2 regions of the Streptomyces sp. NPDC051576 genome follow, and region 1 is predicted to be linked to the other one. Evidence: riboswitches for the same ligand, from Rfam matches in the RefSeq annotation. Region 1 holds a riboswitch; the other holds the start of a gene.
The links. A riboswitch is a leader RNA that binds a small molecule or an ion and turns the genes downstream of it on or off. The one in region 1 is predicted to bind thiamine pyrophosphate.
Positions count from the first base shown of each region.

Region 2: another riboswitch for thiamine pyrophosphate. It lies ahead of AB0M63_RS36590 (thiamine ABC transporter substrate-binding protein); the one in region 1 lies ahead of thiO (glycine oxidase ThiO).

Region 1 covers NZ_JBFAZO010000022.1:11,804-19,049, forward strand. Annotated here, with positions in the region: gene AB0M63_RS44100 (FAD-dependent oxidoreductase) at 1-1,064, opposite strand, end outside; gene AB0M63_RS44105 (hypothetical protein) at 1,097-1,447, opposite strand; TPP riboswitch at 1,499-1,611, shown strand; gene thiO (glycine oxidase ThiO) at 1,609-2,763, shown strand; gene thiS (sulfur carrier protein ThiS) at 2,760-2,960, shown strand; gene AB0M63_RS44120 (thiazole synthase) at 2,965-3,759, shown strand; gene pknB (Stk1 family PASTA domain-containing Ser/Thr kinase) at 3,864-5,798, shown strand; gene AB0M63_RS44130 (deoxyribonuclease IV) at 5,833-6,705, shown strand; gene AB0M63_RS44135 (sulfite oxidase-like oxidoreductase) at 6,718-7,246, opposite strand, start outside.
Region 2 covers NZ_JBFAZO010000013.1:255,782-263,027, reverse strand. Annotated here, with positions in the region: gene AB0M63_RS36610 (LOG family protein) at 1-526, shown strand, start outside; gene AB0M63_RS36605 (LAETG motif-containing sortase-dependent surface protein) at 687-1,367, shown strand; gene AB0M63_RS36600 (ABC transporter ATP-binding protein) at 1,423-2,469, opposite strand; gene AB0M63_RS36595 (iron ABC transporter permease) at 2,470-4,071, opposite strand; gene AB0M63_RS36590 (thiamine ABC transporter substrate-binding protein) at 4,119-5,195, opposite strand; TPP riboswitch at 5,192-5,298, opposite strand; gene rlmN (23S rRNA (adenine(2503)-C(2))-methyltransferase RlmN) at 5,330-6,436, opposite strand; gene AB0M63_RS36580 (SRPBCC family protein) at 6,493-6,939, opposite strand; gene AB0M63_RS36575 (phosphatidate cytidylyltransferase) at 7,067-7,246, opposite strand, start outside.

The DNA of each region.
Region 1 (7,246 bases):
TCGCGCAGCCAGCAGACGGTCCAGGCCGGGGCGGACGGGTCACCGCGCCACAGGGTCGTGTCGGCGGACGCGTGGTGGCCGGCGTACTGGACGAAGCGGCCGAACTGCTCGGACCAGAAGTACGGCACCGGGTCGTAGACCGCCGGGACCTCCCCGATGATGTTCGCGGCGACCGTGCGGGGGCCCTGGAGGGCGTTGTCCCAGTGGTGGACCAGAAGGCGCTCGCCGTACCTTCCCGAAGGGAAGGAGGCGCAGTCGCCGACCGCGTACACGTCCGGCACCGAGGTGCGCAGCCGGTCGTCGGCCAGGACCTCGCGGTGCGCGCCCAGTGCGACGCCGGAGCCGGTCAGCCAGGTGGTGGCGGGGCGGGCGCCGATGCCGACCACGACGGCGCCGGCGGGCAGCCGGGAGCCGTCTTCGAGCACCACTTCGCCGGGTTCGACGTGCGCCACGCGCGCGTGCGTCCGCAGCGAGGCTCCGGCATCCGCGTACCAGGCGGCCATCGGCGCGGCGACCTCGGCGGGCAGCGCGCCGGCGAGCGGCCGGTCGGCGGCCTCCACGACGGTCACCGCGCAGCCCGCCTCGCGCGCGGCCGTGGCGAACTCCGCGCCGATCCAGCCCGCGCCGACGACCACGATGTCGTGCTGCCGGGCGAGCACGGGCCGCAGCCGCTCGGCGTCGTCCAGGGTGCGCAGCAGATGCACCCCGGGGATGCCCTCGGCGCCCGGCAGCCGGATCGGCTCGGCACCGGTCGCGAGCACCAGGACGTCGTACGGCACCGGGCCCTCGGCGGTGTCCAGTTCGTGCTCGGCGGGGCGCAGGCCCACCACCTCGCGCCCCAGCCGCACCTCGATGCCGAGCGCCTCGAAGTCGACGTCGAAGGCGGAGCCCTCGGCCTTGCCCAGCAGCACGGCCTTGGACAGCGGCGGCCGGTCGTAGGGCTGATGGGGTTCCGCGCCGATCAGCGTGACCGTCCCGGTGAAGCCCTGCTCCCGCAGGGCGACCGCGGTCTGCACCCCGGCCATGCCCGCGCCGACGACGACCACACCTGTCTGCTCGCTCATCCGATCACCATAGACACCTGACGATTTGTCAGTCAGGGGGCGCGTTCAGTGACCTGTTCCACAACACTCGTCCCGCTGCCCGCCTGCGACTCCCACTCCCAGGTCTCCTCCAGGCGGACGCGTCCGTCGGGCAGCTCGACGACTTCGGACACGCAGTGTCCGCAGGACGTCGTCCCGTCCCGCTTCAACTGCACGTACCGGAAGTCGAGCCGGTCCCCCGCGCGCGTGCCGACGAGATGCCCGCGGACGACGTCGCCGCCCGCGTACTCGGCCCAGATCTCGCCGCCCTTCTCGTGGTAGGCGAACCGGGTGCGCGTCCCGACCTGACCCGGTGCCTGGTCCGCGACGGGCGCGAGGACGAGACCGTCGAGCGAGCGGGCCATGAGCGGAGGCTCCCTTACTGAGACATACGGCACGGGCTAGGGTGGCCAACGTAAAGCACTCGCGGGAGTCCGGACGTACCGGGCTGAGAGGGAGGCTGGCCGGCCTCCGACCGTACGAACCTGATCCGGGTCATGCCGGCGAAGGGAGGGGCTGGACGCCCATGCCTACACGTACGTCAGACGTCCTCGTCGTCGGGGGCGGAATCATCGGCCTGGTCACGGCCTGGCGGGCGGCGCAGCGCGGGTTCGCCACCGCCGTGGTGGACCCCGAGCCGGGCGGCGGGGCCGCCCAGGTGGCCGCCGGCATGCTGGCCGCCGTCACGGAGCTGCACTACGGCGAGCAGACCCTGCTCGCCCTCAACCTGGCCTCGGCGCACCGCTACCCGGACTTCGCTGCCGAGCTGACCGACCTCACCGGGCTGGACCTCGGCTACCGGCGCTGCGGCACGCTCGCCGTCGCCCTGGACGCCGACGACCGCGCCCATCTGCGGGAACTGCACGCGCTGCAACGCCAGTCGGGGCTGGACTCCGAGTGGCTTTCCGGACGTGAGTGCCGACGCCTGGAGCCGATGCTCGCGCCGGGCGTGCGCGGGGGGCTCAGGGTCGACGGCGACCACCAGGTCGATCCCCGGCGGCTGGCCCGCGCCCTGGTGGCCGCCTGCGAGCGGGCGGGGGTCGCCTTCCACCGGACCTGGGCCGAGCGCCTCACGGTCGTACGGGAGCGGGCCGCCGGAATCGTCACGCGGGACGGAGAAGCGCTCGGCGCGGACCAGGTGGTGCTCGCGGCCGGCAGTCTCAGCGGGCGGCTGGAGGGGGTCCCCGAGGACGTCCTGCCGCCCGTACGGCCCGTGAAGGGGCAGGTGCTGCGGCTGACCGTGCCGGAGCGGTACGCGCCCTTCCTGAACCGCACCGTGCGCGCCGTGGTGCGCGGCAGCCAGGTCTATCTGGTGCCGCGCGAGAACGGCGAGCTGGTCGTCGGCGCGACCAGCGAGGAGCTGGGCTGGGACACCACGGTGACCGCCGGCGGTGTCTACGAACTGCTGCGCGACGCCCATGAGTTGATCCCGGGCATCACCGAACTCCCGCTCACCGAGACCCGGGCCGGGCTGCGCCCAGGCTCGCCCGACAACGCGCCGCTGCTCGGCCCGACCGGACTGCCGGGGCTGCTGCTGGCCACCGGGCACTACCGCAACGGCGTGCTGCTCACCCCGGTCACCGGTGACGCCCTCGCGCACGCGCTGGCCACCGGTGAACTGCCGGACGAGGCGCGCCCGTTCACCCCGAAGCGGTTCGCCCTCACGGAGTCGCGCGTATGAACGTCTCCGTCAACGGGGAGCCCCGGGAGATCGCTCCCGGCACGGCTCTCGACACCCTCGTGCGGTCCTTGGCCCCGTCGCCCTCCGGTGTGGCCGCCGCCCTCAACGAAACCGTCGTCCCGCGCGCGCAGTGGCCGTCGACGCCCCTCTCCGAGGGAGACCGCGTCGAGGTCCTCACCGCCGTCCAAGGAGGCTGAACCCATGGCCGACGACCCCTTCGTCCTCGGTGGCACGAACTTCACGTCCCGTCTGATCATGGGCACCGGAGGCGCGCCCAGCCTCGATGTCCTGGAGCGCGCGCTGGTGGCCTCCGGAACGGAGCTGACGACCGTCGCGATGCGGCGTGTAAACGCCTCCGTGCACGGTTCGGTGCTGTCCGTCCTGGAGCGGCTCGGTATCCGGGTGCTGCCCAACACGGCGGGTTGCTTCACCGCAGGCGAGGCCGTGCTGACGGCCCGGCTGGCGCGGGAGGCGCTCGGGACGGCCCTGATCAAGCTTGAGGTGATCGCGGACGAGCGGACCCTGCTGCCCGACCCGATCGAACTGCTCGACGCCGCCGAGACCCTGGTCGACGACGGGTTCACGGTGCTGCCGTACACGAACGACGATCCCGTGCTGGCGCGGAAGCTGGAGGACGTCGGGTGTGCGGCGATCATGCCGCTGGGCTCGCCGATCGGCTCCGGGCTCGGTATCCGCAACCCGCACAACTTCCAGCTCATCACCGAGCACGCGCGCGTGCCGGTGATCCTGGACGCGGGCGCCGGTACGGCGTCGGACGCGGCGTTCGCGATGGAGCTGGGGTGCGCCGGTGTGATGCTCGCCTCGGCGGTGACCCGGGCGCAGGAGCCGGTGCTCATGGCCTCGGCGATGCGGAGCGCGGTGGAGGCGGGACGGCTGGCGTTCCGGGCGGGGCGTATCCCGCGCAGGCACTTCGCCGAGGCGTCGTCCCCCGCGGAGGGCCTGGCCCGGCTGGACCCGGAGCGGCCGGCCTTCTGAACACCCGCTCCACAGCGTGGGATCCGTCACAGCTCGGCTGCAGTACCGCCCCGATCCTGGCCGAAAAGGCGGTGCTGTCAGCCTCGGCTCGTACACTCACCTGCGTGGATACGACCCTTCATGACCCTCTCGTCGGGCAGTTGCTCGACGGCCGGTATCGCGTCGACGCGCGGATCGCCGTCGGCGGGATGGCCACGGTCTACCGGGCCGTGGACACCCGCCTGGACCGAGTCCTCGCGCTCAAGGTGATGCACCCGGGGCTGGCGGCCGACGCCTCCTTCGTCGACCGCTTCATCCGCGAGGCCAAGTCGGTGGCACGGCTGGCGCACCCGAACGTGGTGCAGGTCTTCGACCAGGGCGCCCAGGGGTCGTACGTCTATCTGGCGATGGAGTACGTCGCCGGCTGCACCCTGCGGGACGTGCTGCGCGAGCGCGGGGCGCTCCAGCCGCGGGCCGCCCTCGACATCCTGGAGCCGGTGCTGGCCGCGCTGGGCGCCGCGCACCGGGCCGGGTTCGTGCACCGGGACATGAAGCCGGAGAACGTGCTCATAGGGGACGACGGCCGGGTCAAGGTCGCCGACTTCGGGCTGGTCCGCTCCGTGGACACGGTCACCAGCACCACCGGGGCCGTCCTCGGCACGGTGTCGTATCTCGCGCCGGAGCAGATCGAGGGCACCACCGCCGACCCCCGGGTCGACGTGTACGCGTGCGGTGTCGTCCTCTACGAGATGCTGACCGGCCAGAAGCCGCACGACGGGGACTCCGCCGCGATCGTGCTCTACAAGCATCTGCACGAGGACGTCCCGCCGCCCTCGGCCCTCGTCCCCGGGCTGGCGTACGAGCTGGACGAGCTGGTCGCCACGGCCACCGCGCGCACGCCGGACATCCGGCCCTACGACGCGGTCGCGCTCTTCGGCCTGGTCCGCGAGGCGCGGTCGGGGCTGAGCACCGAGCAGTTGGACGCGGTCCCGCCGCAGGCGCTGACCTCGGAGCATCCCAACTCGGAGAACCGTACGAGTGTGATCCCGCGCTCGCTCACGGTGCCCCGCCCGCTGCCCGTCAACGAGGACGACGAGCCCGGTGACCCGTTCAACCGGACCAGCCGGTTCGAGAGCGGTCCCCCGCTGCCGCCCCGGCGGCGCGATGCTCGACGGCCCCGGCGCGGACTGCTCGCGATCGTCGCCGCCGTGCTGCTGATCCTCGGGGTCGGCGCGGGCGTCTGGTACATCAACTCCGGCCAGTTCACCAAGGTCCCGCCGCTGCTGGCGAAGACCCAGGCGCAGGCGAAGGAGCGGCTGGAGGAGGCCGGTCTCGACGTCAAGACGGTCAAGCACGCCTACAGCGACACGGTGAAGCGCGGCACGGTGATCAGCTCCGACCCGGAGTCGGGCGCCCGCATCCGGGACAACGACTCGGTGACCCTGACCATCTCGGACGGCCCGGAGACCGTGAAGGTGCCCGACCTGACGGGCTACCGCCTGGACAAGGCGCAGGCCCTGCTGAAGCGGGACGGGCTGGCGGCCGGCATGGTCACCAGGGAGTTCAGCGACGACGTCCCCAAGGGCTTCGTGATCGGCACTGCCCCGGAGGCGGGCACGAAGCGTCACGCGGGCTCCGCGATAGCCCTGACCGTCAGCAAGGGCAGCGCGGTGGACGTGCCCGACGTCACCGGCGAGGACCTGGACGACGCGAAGTCCGACCTCCAGGACGCCGGTCTCACGGTGAAGGTGTCGGCCACCGAGGTCACCTCGGAGTACGACGCGGGCCAGGTCGCCCAGCAGACCCCGGCCGGCGACAGCCAGGCCGCCGAGGGCGACACCGTCACGCTGACCGTGTCCAAGGGCCCGGAGATGGTCGAGGTCCCGAGCGTGGTCGGCGCGAGCGTCGACGCAGCGACGAAGCTCCTTGAGCAGTCCGGCTTCAAGGTCAAGGAGGACCGCGGTCTGCTCGGCCTGTTCGGCGACACCGTCAAGAGCCAGTCCGTGGACGCGGGCGAGCAGGCTCCCAAGGGGTCGACGATCACGATCGAGATCCGGTGACGGGGGTGTCCCGCGCGCGTGACACCCTGGACGTGTGAGCAGCCAGTTCCCCTCCCGCAACCCCGTCGGCGGTCATGTCCCCGTGGCCGGCGGCCTGAACTCCGTAGGTCTGTCCTACGCCCGTGACCTCAAGGCCGAGACCGTGCAGGTCTTCGTCGCCAACCCGCGCGGCTGGGCCACCCCGGTCGGAAACCCGCGGCAGGACGAGGAGTTCCGCGCGGCCTGCGAGGCCGGGTCGATCCCGGCGTATGTGCACGCCCCGTACCTGATCAACTTCGGCTCGCACACCGAGGCGACCGTGGAGAAGTCGGTCGACTCGCTGCGGCACTCGCTCAGGCGGGGACGGGAGATCGGCGCGCTCGGCGTGGTCGTGCACACCGGGAGCGCGACGGGCGGCCGGGAGCGGTCGGTGGCCCTGGCGCAGGTGCGGGAGCGTCTGCTGCCGCTGCTGGACGAGCTGACCCACGACGACGACCCGTTCCTGCTGCTGGAGTCCACGGCCGGGCAGGGGGCCTCCCTGTGCTCACGGACCTGGGACTTCGGGCCGTACTTCGAGGCGCTGGACGCCCATCCGAAGCTCGGCGTCTGCCTGGACACGTGCCACATCTTCGCCGCGGGACACGACCTGACCGGCCCGTCCGGCATGCACCAGACCCTCGACCTGCTGGTGGACACGGTCGGCGAGGGCCGGCTGAAGCTGATCCACGCCAACGACTCCAAGGACGTCGTCGGCGCCCACAAGGACCGCCACGAGAACATCGGCTCCGGCCATATCGGCGAGGACCCGTTCCGCGCGCTGATGACCCACCCGGCGACCGCGGGCGTACCGCTGATCATCGAGACGCCCGGGGGCAAGGAAGGGCATGCGGCGGACGTGGAGCGGCTGAAGAAGCTCAGGGACTCGTAGTCCCCGAGGGACTCACAGTTCCGGGCCGTCCTCCGGCCCTTCCTGGTACGAGTACCGCTGCTCCCGCCAGGGATCCCCCACGTTGTGGTAGCCCCGCTCCTCCCAGAACCCGCGCCGGTCCGCCGTCATGTACTCGACGCCCCGAACCCACTTCGGGCCCTTCCAGGCGTACAGGTGGGGGACGACCAGGCGGAGCGGGAAGCCGTGTTCCGCGGTGAGGAGTTCGCCGTCCTTGTGGGTGGCGAACATGGTGGCTTCGGAGGCGAAGTCGGCGAGACGGAGGTTGGCGCTGAAGCCGTACTCCGCCCAGACCATGACATGGGTGACGGCCGGCGCGGGTGGGGCCGTCTCCAGGATGGTGCGGGCGGGGATGCCGCCCCATTCGGCGCCGAGCATGCTGAACTTCGTGACGCAGTGCAGATCGGCCACAACCGAGGCGTAGGGCAGGGCCGTGAACTCGTCGTGGTTCCAGGAGTGCTTGGCGCCGTCGGCGGTGGCGCCGAAGACGCTGAACTCCCAGCGCTCGGGGCGGAACTTGGGC
Region 2 (7,246 bases), on a different contig from region 1:
GGCGGCGAACCTGGGCGCGTACGCGGCGCCGTACGAGGACGCCATGCTGGAGAAGGCGTGCGAACTCCTCGCCGCCTCACCGTCGTTCAGCCCCTCGATCACCGACTGGGCACAGTGCTCCTTCGAGGTCCGCACCCGCTGGCCCAAGGGCAACCACTCGATCGGCATCCCCACGTGGTTCTACGGCCATGAGCCGCCGAACGCCTTCGCCTCGCACATCGCCAAGTACTTCGCCAACGCCACCCGCGAGGACGGCCTGTTGGCCCGCTCGAACGCGGGTGTGGTGTTTCTGCCGGGCGCGGCCGGGACCGTACAGGAGATCTTCGACAACGCGACGCCGAACTACTACGAGTCGCGCGGCGAGCCCACTCCGATGGTTCTGGTGGACCGGGAGCACTGGACGGAGCGGCTGCCGACGTGGCCGCTGCTGCGTGCACTTGCCCGGGAACGGTCGATGGAGAGCCGTATCGCCCTCGTTGACCGGATCGAGGAGGCTCCCGAGGCGCTGAAACGTCTCGCTGATTAAAGTGCCGGTAAAGGCAACTGCTGTACACCGCATTTGCATTGACACTGCTTACGCGAGGCTTATACACCAGTGAGACTCCTGGGGGTGATGGTGCCTCACCTCAACGCTGCTTCATCTCCCCCTAAACCCCCCGCAGTTGCACATCCCGTGAAGGGCAAACGTGTCCATATCTCGACGTTCCGTACGCATCCTCGGTGTCGCGTCCGCCTCGGCCGCTCTCGCGCTGGGATTCGCGGGCAACGCGCTCGCTTGCAACATCGGTGAGTTCTCCGCCGAAGCCACCTGCGACGGCACCAACGGTGTCATCACCGTCACCGACAAGGACGCCTCGGCCACCGAGGCGACCGTCACGGTGTTCCTGGAGAACAACGGCGCCGACGCGAAGCAGATCGGCGAGGCCCAGACGGTCAAGGGCTCCAAAGAGGGCGTCACCATCTCCTTCGCCGAGGACTGGCAGCCGAACGCCACGTACCGCGTGCACGTCACGGCCACCAACGGCCTCAACAAGAACATCTCGCCGAACCTGACCACCCCGTCCAAGGCCTGCCAGACGGAGTCGCCCAGCCCGACCCCGACGGAGGCCTCTCCGACCCCGTCGCAGACCGCCTCCACTCCGGCCGAGTCCGACACCCCGACCCCGTCGGCCACGGAGAGCAGCAGCACCGCCCCCGCGACGACGACGGACAACGCGCCGTCTCCCGCGGCCGGTGACTCGAACCTCGCCGAGACCGGTGCCAACTCCAACACCGGCATGATCGCCGGTATCGCGGGCGCGTTCGTCGTCGTGGGCGGCGGAGCCGTCTACTTCGGCATGCGTCGCCGCGGTACGGCAGGCCGCTGATCCACCCGTTGTTGTGGCCCGCCCGGTTCGTGGGGGCGGGCCACACGCATGTCTTCTAGCCGCCGAGTACGACGATCTCGGCCGCGTCGAACTCCACCCCGACCGTGCCCCCGACCTCCGGTGCCTCCCGCAGCGCGCAGGCCGCCTCCAGGCGCGGGGCGTCCTCCGGCTGGAGTTGTACGGCGACATGGGTGCCCCGGAAGGTGCGGGCGGCGACCGTGCAGCGCAGGCCCGCGTCGGCGGGGACCAGACGGACCCCGGCAGGGCGTACGAGGAGCGTGCGCGGGCCCTGGGGGGCGTCCTCGGGGACCGGCACCTTGCCCCACGGGGTGTCGGCGGCCTCTCCGGCCACGGTCGCCGGGACCACGTTGTCGAAGCCCAGGAAGCGGGCCACGAACTCGTCGGCCGGGTGCTGCCAGACCTCAAGTGGCGTACCGGACTGGGCGATCCGCCCGTCCCGCATCACCACCACCCGGTCGGCGAGCGCGAACGCCTCACCCTGGTCGTGCGTGACCGCGAGCACGGTCGTGCCCAACGTCCCGAACAGCTCACGGAGTTCGACGACCAGCCGCTCCCGCAGTGAGCGATCGAGCTGGCCGAGCGGTTCGTCGAGCATGAGGAGCCGCGGCCGGGGTGCGAGCGCCCGGGCGAGCGCCACCCGCTGCTGCTCACCGCCGGACAGCCCCGCGACGGCCCGGCGGGCGGCCCCCGGCAGTCCGACGAGTTCGAGCAACTCGCCCACCCGATCGTCCTGTTGGGCCTTCGACGTCCCGTGCATACGCAGCCCGAAGGCGACATTGCCGGCCACGTCCCGCTGCGGGAAGAGCTGATGGTCCTGGAACATCAGGCCCACTCCCCGCTTGTGCGCGGGCACCCCGGCCTGGTCGCGTCCGTCGAGCAACACCCGCCCGGAGTCCAGGGGTTGCAGCCCGGCCACCGCCCGCAGCAGCGTCGACTTGCCGCTGCCGCTGGGTCCGAGGACGCACACGATCTCGTGCTCGGCGACATCGAGATCGACGGCGTCCAGCACGGGCCGGCCGCCGAACCGTACGGTCGCGCCCTCAAGGCTCAGCAGCAGCTCCGTCGTCACGCTCGGTGGCATCTAGAACTCCCCCGTCCGGTCGGTGCGCAGCCGCTCAAGGACCAGCAGGGCCACCGCGCACACGAGCATCAGAATCGTCGAAAGGGCCATCGCCTGGCCGTAGTTGAGATCACCCGGCCGGGACAGCAACCGGGCCACCGCGACCGGCAGGGTCGGGTTGTCGGGCCGCGCGATGAACACGGTCGCCCCGAACTCGCCGAGCGACACCGCGAACGCGAACCCGGCGGCGATCAGCAACGCCCGCCGCACCAGCGGCAGATCGACCTCGCGCCACACCCGCCACGGCGACGCCCCGAGCACGGCCGCCGCCTCCCGCAGCCGCCCGTCCACCGCCCGCAACACGGGCAGCATCGTCCGTACGACGAAGGGGACGCCGACCAGCGCCTGCGCCAACGGCACCAGGATCCATGAACTCCGCAGATCCACCGGGGGTTTGTCGAGCGAGATCAGGAAGCCGAAACCGACCGTCACCGCCGACACCCCGAGCGGCAGCATCAGCAGCGCGTCGAAGCCCCGCACCAGCCGCCCGGCATCGCGCCGGGTCAGGGCCGCGGCGGCGAGACCGCCAATCACGACGGCGATGGCGGTGGCGGCGACGGCGTACTCCAGCGAGTTGCCGATCGCGGCGATCGGCGGGACCAGGAAGGTGCCGCCGTCGTCGTGGGTCAGCGCCCGGTAGAAGCCGAAGTCCGCTGTGTCCAGCGAGCGTTGGACCAGCACGGCGAGCGGCAGCACGAGCAGCAGGAGCACGGAGGCGAGGACCCCGGCGAGCAGCGCCCACTGGCCCGCCCCGCGCGGGCGCCGTGCGGTCACCGACGGGTCCACCAGCCGTAGGGCCGTCTCCCGGCGCCGTACCGTCCGGGCGTGGACGGCGAGGATGGCGCCCACCGCGACGAACTGGACGATCGTCAGCACGGCCGCCGTGGAGAGGTCGAAGACCTCCGAGGTCTGGCGGTAGATCTCCACTTCGAGGGTGGAGAAGGTCGGGCCGCCGAGGATCTGCACGACACCGAAGGACGTGAACGTGAAGAGGAAGACCATCAACGCGGCGGCGGCCACGGCGGGCCCGAGCGCGGGCAGTGTCACCTGCCGCCAGGCCCGGAGCCGGGAGGCGCCGAGCATGCGCGCGGCCTCCTCCTGACGGGGGTCGAGCTGGGCCCAGAGGCCGCCCACCGTCCGTACGACGACCGCGTAGTTGAAGAAGACGTGCGCGAGCAGGATGGCCCAGACGGTGGTGTCGAGGCGTACGCCCCACAGGTCGTCGAGGAGTCCGCCCCGGCCGACGAGGGCGAGGAACGCCGTACCGACGACGACCGTGGGCAGCACGAAGGGGACCGTCACGACGGCCCGCAGCACATGCCGGCCCGGGAAGTCGAAGCGCGCGAAGACATAAGCTCCGGGGAGCGCGATCAGCAGCGTGAGCGCGGTGGAGGCGAGCGCCTGCCAGGTGGTGAACCACAGCACGTGCCGGATGTCGGACTGCGCGAGCACGTCCCCGATGCGGCCCAACTGCCAGGCGCCGTCCACCTTGAGACCGCGCGCGACGATCGAGGCGACGGGGTAGGCGAAGAACACCGCGAAGAACGCGACGGGCACGGCCATGAGCCCGAGCCGCGTCGCGTTCCCTTTGCGGATCTTCCGCCGCGGGGCTACTTCAGTACGAGCGAGGTCCACGACTTGACCCACTGGTCCCGGTCGGCGGCGATCTTCGCGGGCGCCATGGTCTCGGGGTCCGGGGCCTGACGGCCGTACTTCACGAACTCCTGCGGCACCGTGGCGCCGTCGATCACCGGGTAGACGAACATGTTGAGCGGCATGTCCTCCTGGAACTCCTTGGTGAGCAGGAAGTCGATGAAGGCCTTGCCGCCCTTGGTGTTCTTCGCGTTGCTGAGCAGTCCCGCGTACTCGGTCTGCCGGAAACAGGTGCCGTACGACACCCCGGTGGGCGCGGTCGTCGGCTTCGGGTCGCCGTAGATGACCTCGGCGGGCGGCGAGGAGGCGTACGAGACGACGAGGGGCCGGTCGCCGCCCGCCTTCTTGCCACCGGCGGAACCGGAGAACTCCTGGTCGTAGGCCTGCTCCCAGCCGTCGACCACCTTCACGCCGTTGGCCTTCAGCTTCTTCCAGTACGCCTGCCAGCCGTCGTCGCCGTACTGCGCGGCGCTGCCGAGCAGGAAGCCGAGGCCGGGCGAGGAGGTGGCAGCGTTCTCGGTGACGAGGAGGTTCTTGTACGCGGGCTTGACCAGGTCGGCGAAGGAGGCCGGCGGGGTCAGCTTGTGCTTGCTGAAATAGGCCTTGTCGTAGTTGACGCAGATGTCGCCGGTGTCGATGGGCGTGACCCGGTGCTTGGTCTGGTCGACGCGGTACGCGGACTTGACGAGATCCGCGCCCTTCGCGTCGTAGGACTGGAAGAGACCGTTGTCGAGGGCGCGGGAGAGCAGGGTGTTGTCGACGCCGAAGAAGACGTCGCCCTGCGGGTTGTCCTTGGTCAGGATCGCCTTGTTGACGGCCTGGCCCGCGTCACCGTCCTTGAGGACCTTGACGGTGTAGCCGGACTGCTTCTCGAAGTCCTTGAGGACGCTCTTCGAGACGGCCCACGAGTCGTGGCTGACGAGGGTGACCGTCTTGGAGTCGGAGCCGCCGCTCCCGTCCGACCCCGAGCCGCACGCGGACAGCGTGACCAGGCCGAGGCCGACGAGGACAGCACAGTACTTCTTGGTGTTCACGGTGATGACCGAACTTCCTACCCAGAATGACCTGGGCGAGGTTCAGAGGGTCTGCGGCCCGATTGCCGCACTCTCAGCGCTGCGCGCTCCCCTGTCGGATATGAAGGTGTACGTACAGGTGGTGCAGGTGAAGGTTACCTCTCGGTGGCAGCGAGCTGACCGCAGGCTCCGTCGATCTCCTGGCCACGGGTGTCCCGGACGGTGACCGGCACGCCGTGGGCGGCGATGGCCTCGACGAACGCCTTCTCGTCCTCGGGGCGGGAGGCCGTCCACTTGGAGCCCGGTGTCGGGTTCAGCGGGATCAGGTTGACGTGCACGGGCTTGCCCTTGAGGAGCCGGCCGAGCCGGTCACCACGCCACGCCTGGTCGTTGATGTCGCGGATCAGGGCGTACTCGATGGACAGCCGGCGCCCGGACTTCGCCGCGTACTCCCAGCCGGCGTCGAGGACCTCGCGCACCTTCCACCGCGTGTTCACGGGGACCAGGGTGTCGCGCAGCTCGTCGTCGGGCGCGTGCAGCGAGATCGCGAGGCGGCACTTGAAGCCCTCGTCGCTGAAGCGGTGGATCGCCGGGACCAGTCCGACGGTCGAGACGGTGATCCCGCGCTGCGAGAGACCGAGGCCGTCCGGCTCGGGGTCGGTGAGGGCGCGGATGGACTGGACGACCCGCTTGTAGTTGGCGAGCGGCTCCCCCATACCCATGAAGACGATGTTGGACAGCCGCGCGGGACCGCCGGGGATCTCGCCGTCGCGCAGCGCCCGCATGCCGTCCACGATCTGGTGCACGATCTCACCGGTGGAGAGGTTCCGGTCGAGGCCGGCCTGGCCCGTCGCGCAGAACGGGCAGTTCATCCCGCACCCCGCCTGCGAGCTGATGCACATGGTCACCCGGTCCGGGTACCGCATCAGCACCGACTCGACGAGCGTCCCGTCGAACAGCCGCCACAGCGTCTTGCGGGTGGTGTCCTGGTCGGTCGACAGATGCCGTACGACGGTCATCAGCTCCGGAAGCAGCGCTTCCTGGAGCTTGGCGCGCGAACCGGCGGGGATGTCGGTCCACTGCTCCGGGTCGTGCGCGAACCGCGCGAAGTAGTGCTGCGAGAGCTGCTTGGCGCGAAACGGCTTCTCCCCGATCGCGGCGACGGCTTCCTTGCGCTCGGCGGGCGTGAGATCGGCAAGGTGCCGCGGGGGCTTCTTGGCTCCGCGGGGGGCGACGAATGTGAGTTCTCCGGGCTTAGGCATGGCTGTACCAGTGTCGCAGATCGTTTACGGTGATCCGTTTCAGCCGGTGGGCTCGGTCAGCCGGTGTGCTCCAGGTGTTCCTTCAGGAGCTTCTCGTTGTGGGGCATCTCGCGGCGGACCTGGGGGCGGACGACGAGGGGCAGCAGGACCTTGCCGATGCCGTGCCCCTCGAAGTCGAGGTCCATCGTCACGTGGGTACGGCGTCCGTCGTCGACGGGTGTGATCTCACCGCGGAAGTTGCCCCTGACGGGGCCGTCGATCCCGCGCACGGTCCAGGCGCGCGGCGGCTGGAACTCGGTGCACTCCATGGTCATCGCCATGTCGCGGCGGCCCACGTGCCGGGTGACGCGGACCCGGGAGCCGAGTCCGAACGGGCGGTCGTCGAGTTGTTCGGCCAGGACCGCGCTCTCCTGCCATTCGGGCAGGTGGGACGGGTCGATGACGTACGCCCAGGCATCCTCGGGACGGCAGTCCACGTCGAACTCTTCATGGAAGGCGGACATGACGCCCTCCTTCGTTCAGGGCGGTCCCCCTTGCGAGGGCTTACACCGAAATCGTACGACCGGGCGCCCCCGTCCTGTACAGGTCAGGGGCGCCCGGAATGCCGTACGGCAGGACGTCGGACGAACGTCAGGCGGACCCGACGAACAGCACCATCAGCAGCCACACCACCGGAGCCGTCGGCAGCAGCGAATCCAGCCGGTCCATGATGCCACCGTGGCCCGGCAGCAGCGTGCCCATGTCCTTGATGCCGAGGTCGCGCTTGATCATGGACTCGCCGAGGTCGCCCAGCGTGGCGCTGGCGGCGAC